One region of the Arthrobacter sp. TJ-170 genome, then DNA from elsewhere that is predicted to be linked to it. Evidence: riboswitches for the same ligand, from Rfam matches in the RefSeq annotation. Region 1 holds a riboswitch; each other region holds the start of a gene.
The links. A riboswitch is a leader RNA that binds a small molecule or an ion and turns the genes downstream of it on or off. The one in region 1 is predicted to bind S-adenosylmethionine.
Positions count from the first base shown of each region.

Region 1 (5,333 bases):
GGCCGTAAATCTCGTAGGTGTGGGCCGTGACCCAGGCCAGGTCGGCGGTGCACCAGTGAACGTCATCGGTCCGCTTCGCCGGGTCGGGATCGCTGAAGAGGTACTCGTAACTCCAGGACGCCTGCGTGAGGTAGCCGCCCGTGGTGTGCACCAGCCCCTTGGGCTTGCCGGTGGTGCCGGAGGTGTACATGATGAACAGCGGCGTCTCAGCGTCGAGGGCCGGAGCCTCGTGCACGGGGGAGGCGGTTGCGACGGCGTCGTGCCACCACACATCGCGTCCCTCCTGCCAGGCGATGTCGCTGCCCGTCCGCCGGATCACCAGGACGTGCTCAATCGAGTTCTCGCCGGCGACGGCGGCATCGGCGTTGTCCTTGACCGGCACCGCAATGCCGCGACGGTACTGCCCGTCCGTGGTCACGAGCAGTTTGGCGCCGGTGTCTTCGACGCGGAAGCGCAGCGCCTCCGCGGAGAACCCGCCGAAAACGAGCGAGTGCACCGCGCCGATACGCGCACATGCCAGGGTCACGACGACGGTCTCCACCAGCACGGGAAGGTAGATGACCACCCGGTCACCCTTGCCGACGCCCAGGTCTGTCAGGGCATTCGCGGCCCGGCTGACCTCCTCCTGAAGCTGGGCGTAGGTGACGGTGCGGCGGTCTCCCGGCTCACCCTCGAAGAACAGGGCGGGCTTGTCGGCGAGCCCGGCCTCGACGTGCCGGTCTACGCAGTTGTAGGCAGCGTTGAGTGTGCCGCCGGAGAACCATTCGATGCGGGGGACCGAGAGCTCGCCGTTTTGGTCCGGGCGTGCCGGGTGGAACCTGTGCGTCGTGTGCCACGGGGAGGACCAGTGAAGCCTGCGCGCCTGTTCCTCCCAGAAAGCGATCCGCTCCTCCTCCGTGGTCAGAGTCGGATCGACCCAGGTTCCAGCGGCGCTCACGTCGACCGCGCTTACGTCCACCGTCGAACCGCCCACCTTTCGGCGATGCCAAGCAGGGCGTCGGTCGTCTTGCCGATAACAGCGAGCAGGATGATCGCCAGGAAGATCCGGTCTGTGCGGCCGTTGTTGGTCGAATCGGTCAACAGGAACCCGAGTCCCAGCGACGACGCGATGAGCTCGGCAGCCACCAGGAACAGCCAGGCCTGCGCCAGCGCCAGCCGCAGCCCCGAGAACACAGCGGGCACGACGGCGGGCAGCTGCACCGTGGTCAGCAGCCTGATCCCCTTCAATCCGAACGCCCGTGCCGCTTCAACGAGGTTCCGGTCAACGTGGCGCAATGCCAAAAAGAGTGTGGTGAAGACGGGGAAGAACGCTCCGATGAGGATCAGCGTTACCTTCGAGTCCTCACCGATCTTCATCCACAGAATGAGCAACGGGACCCAGGCAAGCGACGGAACCGCGCGCAGCGCGCCGATGGTCGGTGCGAGCAGCGCGTCGGCCAGCCGGGACAACCCGAGCAGGGCGCCCAGCGCCAGTCCGAGCGTGGCACCCAGCGCGAAGCCGATGAGCACGCGCTGCGTGGAGATGGCGATGTGGATCCACAGTTCGCCGCGCTCAATCAGTTCGACGGCGGCGGTCAGCACAGCGGAGGGCGGCGGCAGCTGCACGGCGCTGAACACGCCCACGACCGAGTTCAACTGCCAGGCGACGAGGATGAGGGCGGGAACCACCAGCCCCAGCAGGAGACGGACCGGTCGCCGGCTCAGCAGCCCCCCGGAGGTCTCTGTGGGCTCAAGAGGTGAGCCGCCGTCGTCGTCCGCTGTTGTCACGGTATGGCCGGTGGCTTCCAGGCCTTCCTTGCTGGTGGGGTAGACGCTGGCCCCGGTATTACCGGGATTACCCATCTGAGTCATTAGGAACCCTGGATGGCGTCAGGATCGGCGTTGGTGACGAAGGAGTCGTCGAAGAGGGTGTCGAGGGCTTCATCGATCTGCTCCTGCGAGGAGACATCACCGGTTTCCACGAATACCGGGCCGACCTTCTCGAGAACCTTCCGCTGTGCCTCGCCCGGTGCGGGGTCGACGTCCAGGTTGGTGCGTTCGATGATGACGGCGTTGGCGATCTCGACGTCGATGCCGGCAACATCGGCGAGGATCTGTGCCGTCTCCTCCGGGTTTTCCTTCGCCCACTCGCGCGCCTTCTCGTAGGCATTCACCACGGTCTGGGCAAGCTCGGGGCTCTCGGAGAGGAATTCCTCGTTGGCGTTGAGGAAGCCGTAGGTGTTGAAGTCGATGTTGCGGAAGAAGAGCTCGGCGCCCTCCTGCTCAGCCGAAGCCATGATCGGGTCCAGACCCGCCCAGGCGTCAACGGATCCGTTGTTCAGTGCTGCCCAGCCGTCGGCGTGCTGCAGGTTCTGCACGGTGACCTCGGAGGGGTCGATGCCAGCGGACTCGAGCGACTGGATCAGGAAGAAGTAGGGGTCGGTGCCCTTGGTTGCCGCGATCGACTTGCCGCGCAGGTCCTCAAGGGTCTCGATGCCGGTGCCCTCGACGGTGACCATGGCGGACCACTCGGGCTGGGAGTAGATGTCGATCGTCTTGATCGGTGACCCGTTGGAACGGGCGAGGAGAGCAGCGGACCCGGCGGTGGATCCGACGTCGACCGCTCCGGCGCGGAGGGCTTCATTGGCCTTGTTGGAACCGGCGGACTGGACCCAGTTGACGGTCACGCCTTCGTCCTCAAGCTCCGCTTCGAGCCAACCCTGGTCCTTGATGACCAGGCTGAGCGGGTTGTAAGTGGCGAAGTCAATGTTGAGCTCGGTGGCCGTGGAAGCCTCTTCGGTGGACGCGGCGTTCTCACCGGCGAGGCAGCCGGTCAGGGCGAGCGTGCCGGTGGCGGCGAGCGCTACGGACAGGACGGCGCGGCGGGTGAAGGGCGAGCGGGTGCGGTTCATGGTTTCCTTTGCGAGGGGTAGCAGTCGCCGTGCAGACGGGCACGACGACGGAACAAGCTGTGTGTGGTCTAGTGGCCTTTGACGCCGAGGGTGGTGAGCAGGGAGCTGCGCATTCGGCCGAGGTCGGCGGCATTGCGGTCCCGCGGGCGGTCGCCCGGGACGGTGAGCACCTCGGTGACGGAGGCGCCGGGGCGTGACGGATCGGCGGACTTGCCGAGCACGATGATGCGGTCTGCGAGCTGGAGGGCCTCGTCGACGTCGTGCGTCACCAGCAGCACCGTAGTGGGCTGGGCTGCGTGGATATCCAGAAGGAGGTCCTGCATCTTCAGCCGGGTGAGGGCGTCGAGGGCGCCGAACGGCTCATCGAGGAGCAATACGCCCGGGTTCCGGGCTAGTGCCCGGGCCAGGGATGCCCGCTGGGCCATGCCGCCGGACACTTCACGGGGCCGGTGCCCGGCGAAGTCCGCGAGCTCCACGAGTCCCAGCAGTTCGGTGACCTTCGCCTTGCCGGCGGCCGCGCCGGTTCCCCTGGGCAGGCCGATTGCGACGTTGGCCCGGAGCGACAGCCAGGGGAGGAGACGCGGTTCCTGGAAGGCGACGGCGCAGCGGTCATCGATGCCGTTGACCGCGGTTCCGTCGATGAGGACGGCACCGGATGTTGGTGCGTCGAGGCCCGCTGCGGCCCGCAGGAGCGTGGACTTCCCGCAGCCGCTGGCACCGACGATGGCGAGTACCTCACCGGCGCGGACATCGAGGGTGATGTCGCGGAGGACTACATGCTCGCTGGTTCCGCCGCCGAAGGACCGCGTGAGGGAGGAAAAGGTCAGGGGAAGGGCCAGCTTGTGTGTGGCGTTGTTAGTGGCCTGTGCCTGCTGCTGCGCGCTGAGAACGGTGCTCATGTATAACTCCATCGCTCCTGGCAGTAGCACCCGTTCTCCTGCATGCAGGTAAGGGTTGCTGCGGCGTCAACGATCCAGGTCTCTCGGCCGCTCGGGATGGTGGACTTCCACTAAACGACTTTCTGACGTGCCTTTGCAATATATGTCGTAACAAAGCAGGCCCACGCTGCGGTCAGGCGAGCAGCCAGTCCACCGCGCGCTCCAGCAACTCCCGGCGCTCCGGTGACGCGTACGACACCGCGTCGTGGCCGAGAGCGTCGTAGAAGCTTCGCGCTGTAGTGGTTCCCGCTCCCCGTTTCGCAGTGCGTTCAAGCGGTCGCTCCAGCGACCAAATCAATGGGTGGAGGTGCCCCTCGTGTTCGTGGCGGGCATGGACGACGACCTCCGGTGACGTGCGCAGCCAGCTGTAGCGTTCGTCGTCCACCGTGAAGTCAGGGACGCCCACCGGAAAGGAGCCCTCCAGCACAATGTGTGCCCGGCCGTACTCCGGATGCATGGACACGCCCCGCACCCACCGACCGCCGAGTGCCTTCTCCCACGATTCCGAATCCAAAAAGCTGGTGGAGCTGGAGTGCAGGGCCAGCAACGGCCGCCCGCCGGCAATCCAGGCGTCCAACCCCGCGGAGGCGGCCTCTGATCCGGGGGACGTGCCGTCGTCGTCGCGGGGGAGACCGACGTTCACCACCAGCAGGTCCGGCCAGGAGGCGGAGTCCTGGAGGCCTTCGAGAGCGCAGTCGACGTCGTCCGCGGTTTCCACGGTGAGACCGTGGTCTTGAAGTAGGCCTGCAACCGCAGCGGATGTCTCGGCGAAGGGGTGCCAGGGGTCCGCGTACCGTCCGGTGCCGCTCAGGAGCAGTGCTGTTGTCATGGGGAGCTCATCTCTGTAGGTGACGGGTGAGGCGTTCCAAGCGAGGAGTCCCTCACGATTAGGTCCGGATTCAGCTCCAGGCGGTGGACGGGCCGTCGCCGGCCCTCGGCGATCCGGGCGGCGAGCATCTGCACCGCCACCCGGCCGACGTAGTGCTTCGGTGGCCGCACCGCGGAGATGGCGGGCTCGGCAAGGTAGGCGACCTCGTCGTCGTACGCTACGACCGCCAGGTCATCCTTAGGATTTATCGAAGTGCTCGGCCCGCGGACTGCCCTGCTTTCCAGCCGTCTCGTCGAGTGCTGCGTCCGTGGAGAGGCGGAAAACGTGATTGCTTCATGCCGACTCTGAGTATGTACTGGTCCCGAACGTGATGCAAGGCACACCGATCGAGTATCAGCCACAGGAAAGGACCGCTCCATGAATAAGCCGGAGGCAGTAGCTGCGATGGGTTATGGAACCTTCGCCGAACGGATCGTCGCCGCAGGGCCGGAGCGGTTGGGATGGGTGGCGCCGGGTGAAGGGCTCATGAGCGCATGAACAAGCTGACACTTCCGACCCTGGACCGGGAACTCTCGCCCTATACGGGATGGACGCGCGAGCACCACGCGGCCCAGGCCTACTCGATGCTGCTCGGCGTCCGCAAGTGGGCCAGTCCCAGCCATGCCCGCATCACAC
Region 1 is NZ_JBZCNL010000003.1:204,865-210,197, forward strand. Features, by position in the region: gene acs (acetate--CoA ligase) at 1-937, opposite strand, end outside; gene AC4D1W_RS07940 (ABC transporter permease) at 949-1,851, opposite strand; gene AC4D1W_RS07945 (aliphatic sulfonate ABC transporter substrate-binding protein) at 1,851-2,891, opposite strand; gene AC4D1W_RS07950 (ABC transporter ATP-binding protein) at 2,960-3,790, opposite strand; SAM riboswitch class I at 3,796-3,893, opposite strand; gene AC4D1W_RS07955 (ThuA domain-containing protein) at 3,963-4,658, opposite strand; gene AC4D1W_RS07960 (substrate-binding domain-containing protein) at 4,655-5,077, opposite strand; partial or broken gene AC4D1W_RS07965 (DUF2264 domain-containing protein) at 5,282-5,333, shown strand, end outside.

Region 2 (5,333 bases), on a different contig from region 1:
ACATCTCTTCTGGAAGAGCAACCCGGACCTGCCCGTCCCGGACACACAGCCGATCTTCTTCTCCGTCCCGATGTACTCCCAAAACTACGGGCCAGCAGAGATGACGGGCCCCGACAACGGCTTCTCAATGCTCGGCGGTCTCGTTCGTCCGGCCAGCCGCGGCGAGCTAACCCTCACCGGACCCAACCCTGAAGATCCGATGCGCATCGATCTGGGGGCGTTGAAGGAACAACAGGACGTCGACGCTCTTGTTGCCTCCGTGCGTCAATGCCGTCGGATTGGCCAGACGCAGGCTCTGGCTGGTTGGGAGCCGACCGAGATCTACCCCGGTCCGGAGGTCCCAGATGAACAGTTGGAACAATACGTCCGCGAATCCGTGGTGACCTACCACCACCAGGTTGGGACCTGCCGCATGGGCCAGGACGATCTGGCCGTGGTCGATCCTACAACCTTCGAGGTCCACGGACTCAAGGGTCTTCGCATCGCGGACGCATCCATCATGCCCTTGGTGCCCACGGGCAACACCAACGCCCCGACCATCATGATTGCCGAACGTGCCGCCGCCCACCTCACCGGCCGTGACGCCGTAGGCGCCAATAAGGAACAAGTCAACGACATGAGGACAGAAACAAAATCAGCGCTCTGAAACTCTCGTAGAAAGATGGGGTGGCGGCTTACGCCCAGCCGCCGCCCCTATTCCTCAAGCCCGGCAAGTTTGAGGAATAGCGGCGCAATAGTTGGCCGCGGTGATGATCTTGTAATGGCAACTGTGCCGGAGGGTAGAAGCCGCTACTCCCCCTACGCCTCTTTCGCTGCACGGAAGCCGGTCTCGAGGTCCGCAAGGATGTCGTCGATATGCTCGAGCCCCACGGAGAGCCGGACCAGCCCCGGGGCCACGCCGGCCACGACCTGCTGTTCGGGGGAAAGCTGGCTGTGCGTAGTGGATGCCGGGTGGATGACCAGGGAACGGACATCTCCGATGTTCGCAACGTGCGAGTGCAGTTCGAGGGCGTCCACAAACCGCTTACCTGCCTCGGCTCCGCCCGCGAGGTTGAACGAGACAATCGCACCGGTCCCCTTCGGGCCGTACTTGCGTCCACGCTCGTACCAGGGGCTTGACGGAAGCCCGGCGTAGGCGACCGATTCGACGTCGTCCCTTGCCTCCAGCCAGCGGGCAACTTCCCCCGCGTTGGCGACGTGGCGTTCCATCCGCAAGCTCAACGTCTCAAGGCCCTGGGAGATCAGGAAGGCGTTGAAGGGCGACACCGCCGAGCCCAGGTCCCGCAGGAGTTGGACGCGGGCCTTGATGATGTAGGACAGGTTGGCACCCAGGGTGCCGCCTTCTCCGAGGTCGCGGCTGTAGACCAGCCCGTTGTAGGTGGGGTCCGGGGTGTTGAAGCCGGGGAAGCGCTCCGGGTCCTTGCCGAAATCGAACTTGCCGGAATCCACTATGACCCCAGCGATCGCCGTGCCGTGGCCGCCAAGGTATTTGGTCGCTGAGTGGACCACGATGTCCGCGCCCCACTCGAGCGGCCGGATCAGGTACGGCGTCGACAGCGTGTTGTCGACGATCAGCGGCACCCCTGCTTCATGGGCAGTGCGGGAAACACCCTCGATGTCGAGGACGTCCTGCCGGGGATTGGACACAACCTCGGCGAAGAAGAGCTTAGTGTTCGGCTGCACGGCGTCGCGCCATTGGTCGAGATTGTCGGGGTCGGCCACGAAGGTGACGGAGATGCCAAACTTCTTCAGCGTGTGCGCAAACAGGTTGTAGGTCCCGCCGTACAGGCTGGGGCTGGCGACGATGTGATCGCCGGCCTCGGCAACATTCAGGACCGCGAAGGTTTCCGCCGCCTGCCCAGAGCTGAGAAGGAGGGCAGCCAGACCGCCCTCCAGGCTGGCGATCCGCTGCTCCACCGCGTCCTGGGTGGGATTACCGATGCGCGTGTAGATGGGCGCCAGCTCAGCCAGCGCGAAGCGGTTCGCAGCGCTCTCGGCGCTGGGGAACACAAAGGACGTGGTCTGGTAGATGGGCAGTGCCCGGGCACCGGTGGTGGCGTCAGGCTCCTGCCCGGCGTGGATCTGGCGTGTTTCGAAGGACCATCCGTTGGACATTCAAGGCTCCTCTACTTTGGGCCCGGCATGCTCGGAGCACCACGGGCCGCGCTTGCCATCCGACCCTTCGCCGGACAGCCGGGTCCTCACCCGGGGCACCCCGCCGCGGATGGAGGGTTGCCGGCCAGCGAGCCGGGGCTTAATGCTGGCGCTCATGACCTGAGGCAAGTGTAGGCAGGCGAACTGTGTTGGGTACCAAGATGACGAAGATGTACCTGTCGCGCGAAGCCCACGTCAGTCGTCCCAAGATCCTTACATGGCGCCCGGGTTAGCTTTTGCTAAGCACGGGGGATGAATCTGGACGGGGGCGCACAGATGTCGCGACTTGTATCCGCGGTTGTGATCGTCTCCCTGCTGGTCGCCGGATACGGGGCTTCGGCTACGGCTACGGCGTCGGCCGAGCCTCCGAGCGCGACCGGAGCACACGATCACGTTCCGGTGCCGCAAGCTGTCGCCACGGAGGCGGGATCGGAGCCCGAAAAGGCCACCGGAAACCTGACCGTTCAGGCCGTCGCAAATGGGTCGCAGGGGTCCTGGGGCCCGACGATCAGCTTCCCGCTTGTCCCGGCTGCGGCGGCGCTGCTGCCGGGCAACAAGCTGCTGACCTGGTCCGCCTACTCTTCCACCACGTATGGCGGGGCCCGGGGATACACTCAGACGTCCATTCTGGACCTCACCACCGGCGAGGTGAGCCAGACCCAGGTATCCAACACCGGTCACGACATGTTCTGCCCCGGGACGTCAATGCTGCCGGACGGGCAGATCATGGTCAGTGGGGGCAGCAACAGCACGAAGACCTCGCTGTACAACCCTGCGACGAACACCTGGACCGCGGGGCCGGACATGAAGATCGCCCGCGGATACCAGTCCAACCTGACCACGTCCACCGGCGAGGTGTTTACCATCGGCGGGTCATGGTCCGGCGGCGTCGGCAACAAGCACGGCGAGGTGTGGTCCGCCGCCGACGGCTGGCGAACGCTGCCGCTTGTGCCGTCCGACAGCATTCTGACCAACGATCCTGCCGGCGAATACCGGTCCGACAATCATGCCTGGTTGTTTGCCGCCCCCGGTGGCCGGGCGTTCCACGCCGGGCCGAGCCGGCAGATGAACTGGATCTCGAGCACAGGCAATGGCAGCATCAGTTCGGCCGGTCTGCGGTCCGATAGCCCGGACGCAATGAACGGCAACGCCGTGATGTACGACGTCGGAAAGATTCTCACCGTGGGTGGAGCGACCGACTACGTGGGCAGAAATGCCACGGCGCGGGCGGACACCATCGACATCAATAACGGACTCACAGTGGCCCGGACCTCGGACATGGCCGTCAACCGGACGTTCGCGAATGGAGTCGCGCTGCCCGATGGCCAGGTGTTGGTGGTCGGCGGTGAGGCCGGTGCTGCTTCGAGGGCCCCAGAAATCTGGGACCCGGAGACCGGACAGTGGACCACGCTCGCCCCGATGGCCACTCCCCGCGCCTATCACAGCGTTGCCCTGCTGCTCCCGGATGGCCAGGTCTTCGTCGGCGGTGGTGGCCTGTGCGGCAATTGCACGACGAATAACTTGAACGGACAGATTTTCACGCCGCCTTACCTGCTGAACGCAGACGGCAGCCCGCGCACCCGGCCGGAAATCGTGTCCGCCCCGGCCTCCGCCACGCCCGGCAGCACGATTGCGGTGACCACTGGAGCGCCGACCACGGAGTTCTCCCTGATGCGGATGGGTACGGTGACCCACTCCGTGAACACCGATCAGCGGCGGGTTCCGCTGACCGCGACTGCGGTTTCAGGCACCACTGCGTCGCTGACCTTGCCGGCGGATCCCGGCGTGCTGGTGCCGGGCAATTACCTGCTCTTTGCAGTGGACGGCAACGGTGTGCCCAGTGTCGCCTCGATGATCACGATCGGTTCCCAGCAACCGGCTGCCGCTCCATCCCGCCCGAGCATCGGCAGCCCCGCTGATATTGTGGCGGCCGGGCCGGACGGCGTGCTGTGGAATTACCCGGCCACGGGCCAGGGCGGCTTCCAGCCCCGGCAAAAGATTGGCACCGGCTGGTCCGGGCTGGCGAAGGGGCACGTGACCGACTGGAACAACGACGGCGTCTTCGACATCATCGCGCAATGGAAAGGCGGCCGGCTGAGTTTCTACCCCGGAAAACATGAGGGAGGGTTCGCGCCTGCCCAGGCCATCGGTTCAGGGTGGGGCAATTACCACCTGACGATCGGCCGCTGGCGCGCGGCCGACAAGTACCCGGGTGTCCTTGCCTACGACGCTGCAGGAACTCTCTGGTACTACGGCAACAGCGCCGGACAGGCATTGAGTCCACGAATCAAGAGCGGTACCGGCTGGGGTGGCCTCTACCTCGCCATGGTGGACTTCGACCAGGACGGCAGGCAGGACCTCCTCGCCAGGCGCAGCGACGGCAACCTGCTGCTGTACCGCTCCACGGGAACTGGCACCTTCATCACCGAACCCAGGCGCCTGGTCGGCAACGGGTGGAACGCCGTCGACAGCATCACCGCGGTGTCAGCATTCGCCAACGGAAGCCAGGGTGTAATCAGCCGACTGACCGACGGAAGGCTCGCCCACTACCCCTTCAGCAAGGGCGTTTGGGGGACGCGGACCATCGCCGGCTCAGGCTGGGGCGGCTACAACATCTTTCGGTAACCCTCGCCCTGAGCCAACGGTGCGCGCGGGTGTAGGACGCCCCAAGTGACTTGCGTCTTCAATCCGCATTGACATGTGACCTGAGGCACGTCATGCTTATTACCAGCAGATGGAAGTAGTTACCATACAGTGGTAATCAAAAAATCTTCCGCCGCTGCGAAGAAGCAGAAAGGAAACAGATGCACTGCGCAATCATCGGTCTGGGCGAGGCAGGCTCTCGCTACGCGACCGCGCTTGTGTCGGCCGGGCACACAGTGACCGCCTTCGATCCACGAGAAGTCCCAGCGCCCGAAGGGGTCAGCCTGGCAGCGTCTGAAGCTGAGGCCGTCGCCGACGCGGACCTCGTCCTGGCACTCACCTCCGCCGCCGTCGCACGCAAAGTCGCCGAGACATGCGCGCCGCACCTCAAGCCAGGCGCGGTTTATGCCGACATGACCTCGTCAGCCCCAGCTGAGATGGAAAAACTGGCACAGGATCTGGAACAGACCGACGCGCACTTCGCCGACGTCGCCATCCTCGGCCCCGTCACCGTCGCGGGCGCCGCTACTCCCCTG
Region 2 is NZ_JBZCNL010000009.1:56,551-61,883, reverse strand. Features, by position in the region: gene AC4D1W_RS15290 (GMC family oxidoreductase) at 1-646, shown strand, start outside; gene AC4D1W_RS15285 (bifunctional o-acetylhomoserine/o-acetylserine sulfhydrylase) at 799-2,115, opposite strand; SAM riboswitch class IV at 2,159-2,275, opposite strand; gene AC4D1W_RS15280 (galactose oxidase-like domain-containing protein) at 2,431-4,779, shown strand; gene AC4D1W_RS15275 (NAD(P)-dependent oxidoreductase) at 4,959-5,333, shown strand, end outside.
Region 2: linked by a shared signal. The riboswitch ahead of AC4D1W_RS15285 (bifunctional o-acetylhomoserine/o-acetylserine sulfhydrylase) and the one ahead of AC4D1W_RS07950 (ABC transporter ATP-binding protein) in region 1 are both predicted to bind S-adenosylmethionine.

Region 3 (5,333 bases), on a different contig from region 1:
ATGACCGGGTCTTCCTGGTCGCGGCCCCAGAAGAACGGCACAGGATTGGCGGCCAGCTCACTGTCGTGGAAAAACCCGCTGTCCTCCGCCGGAACCACGAAGCCGGAAAGCCCGACGACGGCAGCATAGTCGGTAGGGCGGGCACGCAACATGGAGCTGGCCACAGCCATGCCCATCGAGAAGCCGAGCAGGGTCACACTTGAGTGCGCCTCCTTGATGGAGTCCACCCAGTCGATGACATCCTGGACCGCTGAGGTGACCTTGTCGACGGAATAGGCGACGTCCTGCATCAACGGGAACCAGGTGAAACCCGGCCCCTGGGCTACGGGTGCGCGGAGGGAAGCCACCGTGAATTCGTCCGGCAGGGACTCGAGGATGCCCATCAGGTCTTCCTCGTTGGCCATGTGACCGTGCAGCAGCACGAGCAGGGGCGTACCCTCTCGCTCATCCTCGGGTTTCGACCAGACAACCACTTGCGCGTTTCCTGGTGGATTTCCAGGTTCAGGGACAATTCCGGAAGCGGACACAGCGGAGCCGTCGGGTGAGAGAGAATTTGTCATTGCTCCATAGTGGCACGGGTCCACGCGGCGCTACTCCAGACAACGCAGGTTGTCCCGAGGCACGGCCAAATAGCGTCGGCTCTTGTGTTGCACCTGGTGCCTGCACTGGACCCCTTTCTGCAGCGCGCCGCCCACGAATCTCGCCAGAAGGGTGGTGGGGGTTCGGCCAGGGTGGTGTAGGTTTGCCGCCGAATGAAGTGATGCCCGGTGCGCCGGCGTCGTCGTGTCCGGCGGACCAGACGCCTTCGGTTTTGAGCATGTGGCGGAGCTTGCACCTGGGTTGGAGGTTGTGCATGGCAGTTTTCCCGCCGTGCGCCCATGGAGTGACGTGGTCGATTTCGCAGGACATCGATGAGCGGTTGCAGCCGGGATGGACGCAGGTGGGGTTGGTGATTCGTACCCAGTCCTGCAGGTGTTTGGGTGGCCGGTACCTGTCCCTGCCGACGCTGAGCACGGCCCCCGTTTCCGGGTGGACCAGAATCCTGGTGAAACTGGGTGCATGCGCGGCGAGGTGGCAATCGGAAGTCAGGACACCATTGACTCGGAACTCACGCGCCGTCGTCGTCGTGGTAGAACGCGGCCTCAAGCGCCGGTTCGAGCTGAGCTATCTCGGTGAGGAACGCATCATGTCCGATTGGTGAGGCGATGGTGTGCACGGCCACGTTGCCGGGCAGGGCGGATGCCAGCTCATGCGACTGGGAGGGCCAGTACAGCCGGTCGGAGGCAACCGCCGCGACGAAGAACTTCGCCGTGGCATCGGCCAGCGCGGTGGTCAGGCTGCCGCGGCCGCGTGCGACGTCGTGGCTCATCAGCGCCTCGGTGAGGATCAGGTAGCTGTTGGCATCGAACCGTCCAACCAGCTTGTCCGCCTGATGGTCCAGGTAGCTCTCCACCTGGTAGCGGCCGCGGCCATGCGGCAGAGGTGACCCGAAAGGTTCCTCAATGCCCTGGGCCGCGCGGCCGAACCGGTGGCCGAACTCGGCCTCCGAGCGGTACGTGATATGTGCGATCCGCCGTGCCAGACCCAATCCGTGCTCCGGACCGGCCGATCCGTAGTAGTCGCCGCCGGCGAACCGCGGATCGAGCCTGATTGCCTGTACCTGAGCCTGCGCGAAGGCGATCTGCTCAGCCGTGCTTGCCGCTCCGCAGGCGATGACGGCGCAGCGCTGAACGCGTTTCGGGTAGGTCACTGCCCACTCAAGCGCCCGCGCGCCTCCCATGGAGCCGCCGAGCACCGAGTGCCATGAGTCAATACCCAGAAGGTCCGCGAGCAGCGCCTCGGCGCGCACGGAATCGCGGATGGTGACGAAGGGAAACCTCGAGCCCCACGGCCTGCCCTCCGGATCGAGCGACGCGGGACCCGTGGACCCGTAGCAGCCGCCCAGCATATTGATGGACACGACGAAGTACCTGTCGGTGTCGATGGTCCTACCGGGACCAACCAGGCCGTCCCACCAGCCGTCTTCTGTTGAATTTCCCCTGGCGACGTGGGAACTGCCCGTGAGCGCGTGCTCAATGAGCACCGCATTGGAGGCGTCCGCGTTGAGGGTGCCCCACGTCTCGTAGGCCAGAACGACGTCGGGCAGGTGCCCGCCGGTTTCCAGCGTGAGGGGGCCGATGGAAAGCCGCGGCACGACGACGCCGTCAACGGACTCCGCCTCGTGGTGCGGTTCCGCTGTGGTGATCCCTGTCAAACCTGCCGCCTTTGTGAATCGCGCTTGCTCCTGCACACCTCGTGCAGGGCCTGGTCGTCACCCGGGGCACCCCACCGCGAGAGGAGGGTTGCCGGACAGTAAGCCGGGGCTGGTGGCGGGAAGGAACCCACCGCACTGTCACTCGTGACCTCGTACAAGAAAACCCGACCAGGATGGGAAAGGGCAAGTATTGTGACTCGCGGTGAAATGGTCCGGCGTTGACTGGGCCGGCGGGAACGCTTGAGTGGGGCCGCCTCCGTCTATGGGCAACGGGCCGCCCCACTCAAGGGGGACGCCCAGTGGGCGTCCCTGCAGGAAACTCCGGCGGTCTCGGAACCGGGCTCCCTGTCCGCTCCACTATCCGTGGCTGACCTTGGGGTTTGCTTGGGCACTTCACCCCGATAGCTATGACTTAGGTAACCCTAAGTCGAGGCGTGCATCACAAAGTGCCAAAATGGGGCCATGCGCCTGGATCATGTGTCTTATGCCTGCGAACCCGACGGCCTGACGGCCACTGCGGACCGGATTTCCGACGCCCTGGGCGTGGAATTCGTGAAGGGTGGAGTACACCCCCGGTTCGGCACCCGCAACATGATTTGCCCACTGGCCAACGGCCAGTATCTGGAGGTTGTCGAGGTACTCGACCATCCTGCGTCGGACAAGGCACCTTTCGGCCAGGCCGTGCGTGCCCGGTCCGAGGCCGGCGGCGGCTGGATGGGCTGGTGTGTGGCCGTTGACGATCTTGCACCTTTCGAAGAGCGACTGGGCCGCAGCGCCGTACCCGGTAACCGCAAGTTCCCTGATGGTCAGGAGCTGACCTGGCAGCAGATCGGCATCAAGGGCCTGATCGCTGACCCGCAGGTTCCCTACATGATCCGCTGGGATGACGGCACGGAGTCCCTCCACCCGTCCCAGGCGCGGCCCGCGTCGGTACGCCTCAGGGCGCTGACCATCGCAGGGTCCGCCGAGCGTGTGACGGAATGGCTCGGCACCCCCGCCAACCACCCCCTGGACGACGTTGACGTGGAGTGGATTGCCCCCAACGGCACACCGGGCATCATGTCGGTCACGTTCGAGACCCCGAAGGGCTCCGTCAGGATCTAGTCAAGGCCTGCCTCGCGCCGAGCTAGTTCCCGATGCCGATGGCAGGGCCGAACAGAGCAAAGCCGACAAAGCCCGCAATGTCGAGGAACGCATGAGCGACCACCAGCGGCATGACCCGTCTGGTGCGCGTGTAGGCGTACCCGAAGATCAGGCCCATGATTACGTTGCCGATGAACGGCCCGATCCCTTGATACAGGTGGTAGCTCCCGCGCAGGAGCGCTGAGGTCACAATGATCGCCGGGACCGACCACCCCAGTTCCCTGAGCCGCTCGAAAAGATAGCCCACCACGATCACTTCTTCCAGCACGGCATGGCGGATCGCTGAAAGCACGAGCACCGGCAAGGTCCACCAGTAGGTGTCCAGCGCCGTCGGAATGATCGCTGTGGTGACACCGAGCGCCCGCCCTGCGGCGTAGACCCCGAGGGTTCCGACGCCGATCACCATTGCCAGCGCCACTCCCAGACCGAAGTCGACTTTCGGCTTGCTGAATGTGAAGCCGATCCGGCGGAACGCCGATTTCCCCGGCTCGGTGAGCAGGAAGAGCACCAGCACCACGGGTGCCAGCGCGAAGAAGATCCCCAGCAGCTGATAGGTGAGGTCGAAGTACTGCCGGTCGTCGAGGGTGGGATTGAGCCTCGTCGTCTGCGCAGACAGCGGTGCGCGGGTCAGCTTGTCAATCAGCTCAACCACGGCATAGACACCCGCCTGCCCGAGGGACAGGCCCAGGACAATCAGGATCTCGGCTTTGATCCTCTTCCGGCCGGCAGCCGGCAACAACGACGACGGCTGGCTGGTTTCGGCGGTTGGCATGCCTTCATGGTGCCGTACGGTCCCCCGCCAGCCAAAGCCCGCAGACCCCCTCCCCGTGAAGTTTTTCAACGCAGGCGGTGTCCGCGGCGCCATACCGCGCGGGTCAACTGCATTCCGGGGCGGTACGCGAGGTGAGTTGCGGAGGGGGCATCCAATACCTGCAGGTCCGCCCGGTGGCCCACTGCAAGGGAACCCACGGCGAGCGAGCTCCCCGCGGCCGAGCCGCGGGCAAGGGAGCCGGCGTCGTGCGTAGTTTGGTCCCGGTGGAGGGCGAGGGCACCTCCGTAGGTGGCTGCGCGAACAGCCTCGTGGACGGTGAGGCCCATCTGCAGCACGGCCGTAGCCACGCAGAAGGCCATGGACGTGGTGTAGGACGTACCGGGGTTGCAGTTCGAAGCGAGCGCGATCGGCACCCCGGCGTCCAGTAGCCGGCGGGCGGGCGCGAGCGGTTGCCGCGTGGACAGGTCGCAGGCGGGCAGGCACGTGGCCACGGTGCCGCGGGCGCCGGCACCGCCGTCCCAATCCGCCCACGAAGCGGCGAGCGCGTCGATGTCCGACGACGTCAGGTAGTTCACGTGGTCAACGCTGGCCGCCTGCTCGTCCACCGCAAGCTGCACCCCCTCCCCCGGTCCCAGCTGGTTGCCGTGTACCCGCAGGCCCAAGCCGGCCTCCTTGCAGGCGCGGAGTACTTCCCTGCTCTGCTCGGGTGTGAAGGCGCCGGTTTCGCAGAAGACATCGGCCCACTGCACGTACGGGCGGACGGCGCGCAGCATCGGTCCGGTGACCGTCCTCACGTAGTCATCCGCGGACCATCCCTGCGGGACGAGATGCGCTCCGAGGAAGGTCACCTCGTCGGCCGTTGCGGCGGCGATCCGCGCGCTGCGTGCCTCTTCCTCCACATCGAGCCCATAGCCGGTCTTGGTTTCCAGGTAGGTAGTGCCGGAGGACGCAGCCTCGTCAGCGCGCTGGGCTATCAGGACGCCCAGTTCCTCGTCCGATGCGCGGCGGGTAGCCTCCACCGTGACGGAGATGCCGCCGGCGGCGTACGACTTCCCGGCCATCCGGGCTTCGAATTCCGCGGTGCGGTCACCGGCGAACACCAGGTGGGTGTGGCTGTCCACCCAGCCTGGCAGGCAGGCGCGGCCGCCGGCGTCGTACTGTTCA
Region 3 is NZ_JBZCNL010000001.1:683,259-688,591, reverse strand. Features, by position in the region: gene AC4D1W_RS03215 (alpha/beta hydrolase) at 1-560, opposite strand, end outside; gene AC4D1W_RS03210 (HNH endonuclease signature motif containing protein) at 502-1,014, opposite strand; gene metX (homoserine O-acetyltransferase MetX) at 1,109-2,254, opposite strand; SAM riboswitch class IV at 2,270-2,404, opposite strand; gene AC4D1W_RS03200 (VOC family protein) at 2,717-3,358, shown strand; gene AC4D1W_RS03195 (CPBP family intramembrane glutamic endopeptidase) at 3,381-4,169, opposite strand; gene hutI (imidazolonepropionase) at 4,235-5,333, opposite strand, start outside.
Region 3: linked by a shared signal. The riboswitch ahead of metX (homoserine O-acetyltransferase MetX) and the one ahead of AC4D1W_RS07950 (ABC transporter ATP-binding protein) in region 1 are both predicted to bind S-adenosylmethionine.

Region 4 (5,333 bases), on a different contig from region 1:
CCCGGGTGCCGTAAGCCGGCTGAAGGGTCTCCTGGAGGGGAAGGTGAGCGTGCTCCTAGGCCACTCCGGGGTCGGCAAGTCCACCCTGGTGAATGCGCTCACGGGAGCCAACCGTGCCACCGGCGGCGTCAACGCGGTGACCGGCCGCGGTCGCCATACCTCTTCGTCGGCCTACGCGCTCAAGGCCGCCGACTCCGCGCCCGGCACGTGGATCATCGACACGCCGGGGATTCGTTCCTTCGGCCTCGCCCATGTCGACGCCGACCGCATCCTGGCCGCCTTCCCGGATCTCGCGCCCGGGACCGAGCAGTGCGAACGGGGGTGCAGACACGACGACACCGCAGTCAACTGCGGGTTGGACGGCTGGGTCGATTCCGGGGACGCCGGAGAGTCGGGACCCGTGCGCCTAGCTTCCCTGCGAAGGCTGCTCGGTGCTGGGATCGAGCCCGCCCAAGGCTCGAAAGAATTAGGGCTCCAATAGCCGGTGCGCGCACAGCGGCTCATTGCCTGCTAGACTGAACGTAGTTGTTGTGTTGCGCATGAATATTTAGCCTTGATTTCTCTACGGAGTTCGAAAGCTTTTTTTGCAGGCGATGGAACACCGCGACGGGAACCCCGAAGTACGGGGGGATCCTACACTCAAGGAATGATTTAAATGGCAACAGGTACAGTCAAGTGGTTTAACGCTGAAAAGGGCTTTGGATTCATCGCTCCTGACGACGGCGGCGCTGACGTCTTCGCTCACTTCTCCGCAATCAACTCCGGCGGCTTCCGCTCGCTCGAGGAGAACCAGAAGGTCAGCTTCGAGACCACCCAGGGACCCAAGGGCCCCCAGGCTGAGAACATCTCCGTTCTCTAACTCTTAGTTTTCAAAGGAAGGGACATCGGCTATCGGCCGATGTCCCTTCCTTGCGTTAAGACCGCAGTCAGCGGGCATCGCCCACGTGCAAGGGCACTCAACGCCCCGGGCATCAGGCCTCCCGCATCTGCGCGTCCCGAGGATATAGGTTGAACAGTATGAACCTCCAGAGCTACAACGATGACCTTCGCCTTGCCCATGTGATGGCCGATTCCGTCGATGACCAGACCATGTCCAGGTTCAAGGCGTTGGATCTGGCGGTTGAGACCAAGCCGGACTACACCCCGGTTACCGATGCAGACAAGTCAGCGGAAGAGGCAATCCGCGGACAACTCTCACGCGCCCGCCCGCGGGATGCCGTGCTCGGCGAGGAATTCGGGAGCAGCGGCGCGGGCTCGCGGCGGTGGATCATCGACCCGATCGACGGCACCAAGAACTTTGTCCGTGGAGTGCCGGTGTGGGCCACACTCATCGCTCTGGTGGATGAGGGCCGCCCCGTCGTCGGCGTCGTCAGCGCTCCCGCCCTCGGGAAACGGTGGTGGGCAGCAACCGGGACGGGAGCTTTCACCGGCAAGTCGCTGGCCGCCGCAACACGCCTCCGGGTCTCAAGCGTGTCTCGTCTGGAAGATGCTTCACTCTCCTACTCGAGCCTGTCGGGATGGAAGGAACGCGGCAACCTCGATGAATTCGTATCTCTCACCGAATCGGTCTGGCGTACACGGGCCTATGGTGACTTCTGGTCATACTGCCTCGTCGCTGAGGGCGCTGTGGACATCGCGTGTGAGCCTGAACTCAACCTGTACGACATGGCCGCCCTGGTACCGATTGTTACGGAAGCCGGTGGCCGGTTCACATCATTGGAAGGCGCGGACGGGCCCTTCGGCGGCAACGCGCTCGCAACCAACAGCACCCTGCATAACGATGTCCTGAAGATGCTCAACCCTTCGCTGGACGATCTGCTCCAGGAGAATACGGGTGCCTGACGTAGCCGCGTAACAAAGCGAGCGGAGGGTCCGGACTGTCTTATTCTGGACTCATTGGTCACGAGTGCCAGCGATAAACCCCGGTTTGCTGGCCGGCAACCCTCCTTCCGCGGTGGGGTGCCCCGGGTGACGACCAGGCCGTTCCAGAAAAGTGGTTCGGCAAGCGCGGGGCCTCCCTTGGCAGGTCCCTTGAGACCACTATGGGGTTAACTTCCGTGAGCAATGCACTTCTAGAGAGCACCAGCGAACTATCCGCGGCACCGCTTGCATCCGTGTTGGGCGCTGAACTGCAGGCGCCGCTGGTTGACGGCACCGCTGTCCGCTACGTCAATCTGGACTACGCCGCTTCGACGCCGGCACTGCAGCAGGTCAATGACTACCTGCAGAGCGTTCTGCCCTACTACGCCAGCGTTCACCGGGGCGCCGGATACGCATCCCAAATTTCAACGTCGCTGTACGAGAATGCACGGAAGACCGTCCGGACCTTCGTCGGCGGTCGTGAAGACGACGCGGTCATCTTCACCCGAAACACCACGGACTCCCTGAATCTCCTGGCAGGTTGCGTACCTGGAGACGGCGAGGTCCTTTACCTCGACCTGGAACACCATGCCAATCTCCTGCCCTGGCTGGGCCGCCCCCATCGCGGACTCGTCGCCGCCGACACGATAGAGGCGACGTTTACCGCTGTGGAGGAGGTGCTGGCTTCCGGGGGAATCAACCTGCTTGCCGTAACCGGTGCCTCAAACGTGACCGGTGAGGTTCTGCCCATCAACCGGCTCGCCGCCCTCGCCCATGCTCATGGCGCACGCATCGTCGTCGACGCAGCCCAACTGGCACCGCACCGACGGATGGATATCGGGCATGACGGCATCGATTACGTCGCTTTCTCCGGACACAAGCTGTATGCACCGTTCGGCTCCGGAGTTTTGGTCGGCAGGCCTGACTGGCTTGACGTCGGAACACCCCACCTTGCCGGCGGCGGCGCCGTGAAGGCGGTGAAGGTCGATTCAGTTTCCTGGACAACCGGCCCTGCACGGCATGAAGGCGGGTCGCCGAACGTCCTGGGCGCAGCAGCGCTTGCCCACGCGACGGAGGTTATCGCAGCCCTGGACGCGGAAGACTGGCTCCGCCATGAATCAGATTTGCGAAACGCCCTGGTGGACGGGCTCTCCGCCCTTACCGGCGTCACCGTACACCGCATCTTCTCCGACAGCACCGACGCAATCGGTGTAGTGAACTTCTCCGTCCACGGTTACGACGCCGGCCTCGTCGCCGCCTACCTTTCCGCGGAGCATGGCGTGGGGTTGCGGGACGGGAAGTTCTGCGCCCACCCGCTGCTGAAGCGCCTGGGCCTGCCATCGGGATCGCTGCGCGCAAGCTTCGGGCTTGGATCGCGGCAGGACGATGTCGACAGGCTGCTCACCGGCCTCGCCTCACTCATCCGGGATGGGCTGGGAACCGACTATGTTGTCGACGCAGGGCGTTGGGTACCGGCTGTCGAGACCCGTTCCTTCCCGGATTGGGCTCCGCACACTCCGGGAACTGCGGGCGCAGCACCCTGCACAGCTGACTGATGGCGCGCTGACACTCCCGTTTCCCGAGCAGTCGAGACCGGGTGATTTAATTGACGGGTTCTGATCAAGTATCGACAGGAGCTATCGTCATGGGCGTTGGGGGTCCGCGCCTCGCTGAGCACCGCCGTCGTGAGTTGGCTCGGGGCTATCTGCAGGACAGTGAGCGCTATGAGCGCGTCCGTCCGGGGTATCCCCCGGAATGTGTGGACTGGCTCGTCCCGCGGGATGCACGGAGCGCTGCCGATATCGGGGCGGGAACAGGAAAGTTCACTAGGGAGCTCATCCACCGTTGCCCTGAGGTGACGGCGATCGATCCGTCGGAGGACATGCTCTCCGTCCTAGGACAGCAGCTCCCGGCGGTGGAGAAAGTTCAGGGCACGGCCGAGGCATCCGGTCTCGGCACTGCGAGCGTTGATGTTGTTTCAATCGCCCAGGCCTGGCACTGGTGCGACGCGGCGTCGGCGAGCGCGGAAGCGGCGCGCATCCTGGTACCGGGAGGAGTCCTCGGCCTTGTCTGGAATCAGCTGGATGTCAGCGTGCCGTGGGTGCACCGGCTCTCCCGCATCATGCATGCCGGAGACGTGTTCCGGCCGAACTACCGTCCCGCGTTGGGACCACTCTTCTCGGAACCGGAATCGATGGTAGTCGCCTGGACCCAGGCCCTCCCGGCTCCGGACATCGTTGAACTCGCCCGGTCCCGCAGTTACTATCAGAACGCTTCGCTGGGCACGCGTGCGAAAGTGGAGGCGAACCTGTCCTGGTACCTCCACGACCACCTCGGGCACAATCCCGAAGCCGTGCTCAACCTGCCGTATCTGACCTACTGCTGGCGGGCCGTCCGCCTCGACAGCACCGGCTCCGCCGGCATGTGATCCCTAGTCCGGGTCCGAGGCCCCGGATGTTTCCGCCGCGGAATCCGCACCCTCCGCAGGATCCTGCGCATGCGTCCCTGTGTCGGCCGGATCCTGCGACCGGTCCCCTTCCGCGGGCTGTTCGCTGTGCTCTCGCGGTTCTTCCTCGTACATTGACTCTTCGCTCATCCTGCCGGCCTCCTGGGTCGCGTTGGTGTCTGCACCCACTCTGCACTGCCGGGCGTGTCCTGTCGAGGGAACCTCCGCCCGGTCCCGCCCTGAGGCTAGCCATCCAGGGATGAGGCGAGTTAGATTTAGGTATGCCGAAATTTATATTTCCGGTATGCCTCATCTGGTTGCTCGTGCTGTCGGGATGCGGCAACCCGCGCACGGACCGTACAGCGGCCGCTGCTGATCCGCGCCCCGTGGTGTTGACCACATTCTCCGTCCTTGCGGATCTCACCCGTACAGTGGCCGGTGACCATATCCGGGTCGAATCCATCACCAAGGTCGGTACCGAGATCCACGGATATGAGCCAACGCCCTCCGACCTCATCAATGCGCAGGATGCCGACCTGATCCTCGATAACGGTCTGGGACTGGAGCGCTGGTTCGAGCGTTTCGTACTGTCTGTCGATGCGCCGCACGTGGTGCTGTCAGAGGGTGTGGTCCCCGTTGACATCAGGTCCGGAGACTATGAGGGGCTTCCCAATCCGCACGCGTGGATGTCGCCGAAGGCCGCACAAATCTATGTCGACAACATCGTTACCGCACTGTCGGACCTCGACCCGGCCAACTCCGAAGACTACGCGGCCAATGGCGCCGCGCTGAAGAAGGAGCTTCAGATACTGCTGACCGATCTCGAGAGCGCCTTCGAAACGGACACGGCAACGCCGGCACTGGTCACCTGCGAAGGAGCTTTCTCCTACCTCGCCCGTGACGCCGGTTTGAAAGAAGCATTCATCTGGCCGGTCAATGCCGATAGCGAAGGCACTCCACGGCAAATCAAGGACGTCATCTCGTTCGTCGAGGAGCACAACGTGCCAACGGTCTTCTGCGAGTCCAC
Region 4 is NZ_JBZCNL010000002.1:228,044-233,376, forward strand. Features, by position in the region: gene rsgA (ribosome small subunit-dependent GTPase A) at 1-481, shown strand, start outside; gene AC4D1W_RS05035 (cold-shock protein) at 656-859, shown strand; gene hisN (histidinol-phosphatase) at 1,018-1,842, shown strand; SAM riboswitch class IV at 1,899-2,014, shown strand; gene AC4D1W_RS05045 (aminotransferase class V-fold PLP-dependent enzyme) at 2,043-3,416, shown strand; gene AC4D1W_RS05050 (class I SAM-dependent methyltransferase) at 3,506-4,288, shown strand; gene AC4D1W_RS05055 (hypothetical protein) at 4,292-4,456, opposite strand; gene AC4D1W_RS05060 (metal ABC transporter substrate-binding protein) at 4,588-5,333, shown strand, end outside.
Region 4: linked by a shared signal. The riboswitch ahead of AC4D1W_RS05045 (aminotransferase class V-fold PLP-dependent enzyme) and the one ahead of AC4D1W_RS07950 (ABC transporter ATP-binding protein) in region 1 are both predicted to bind S-adenosylmethionine.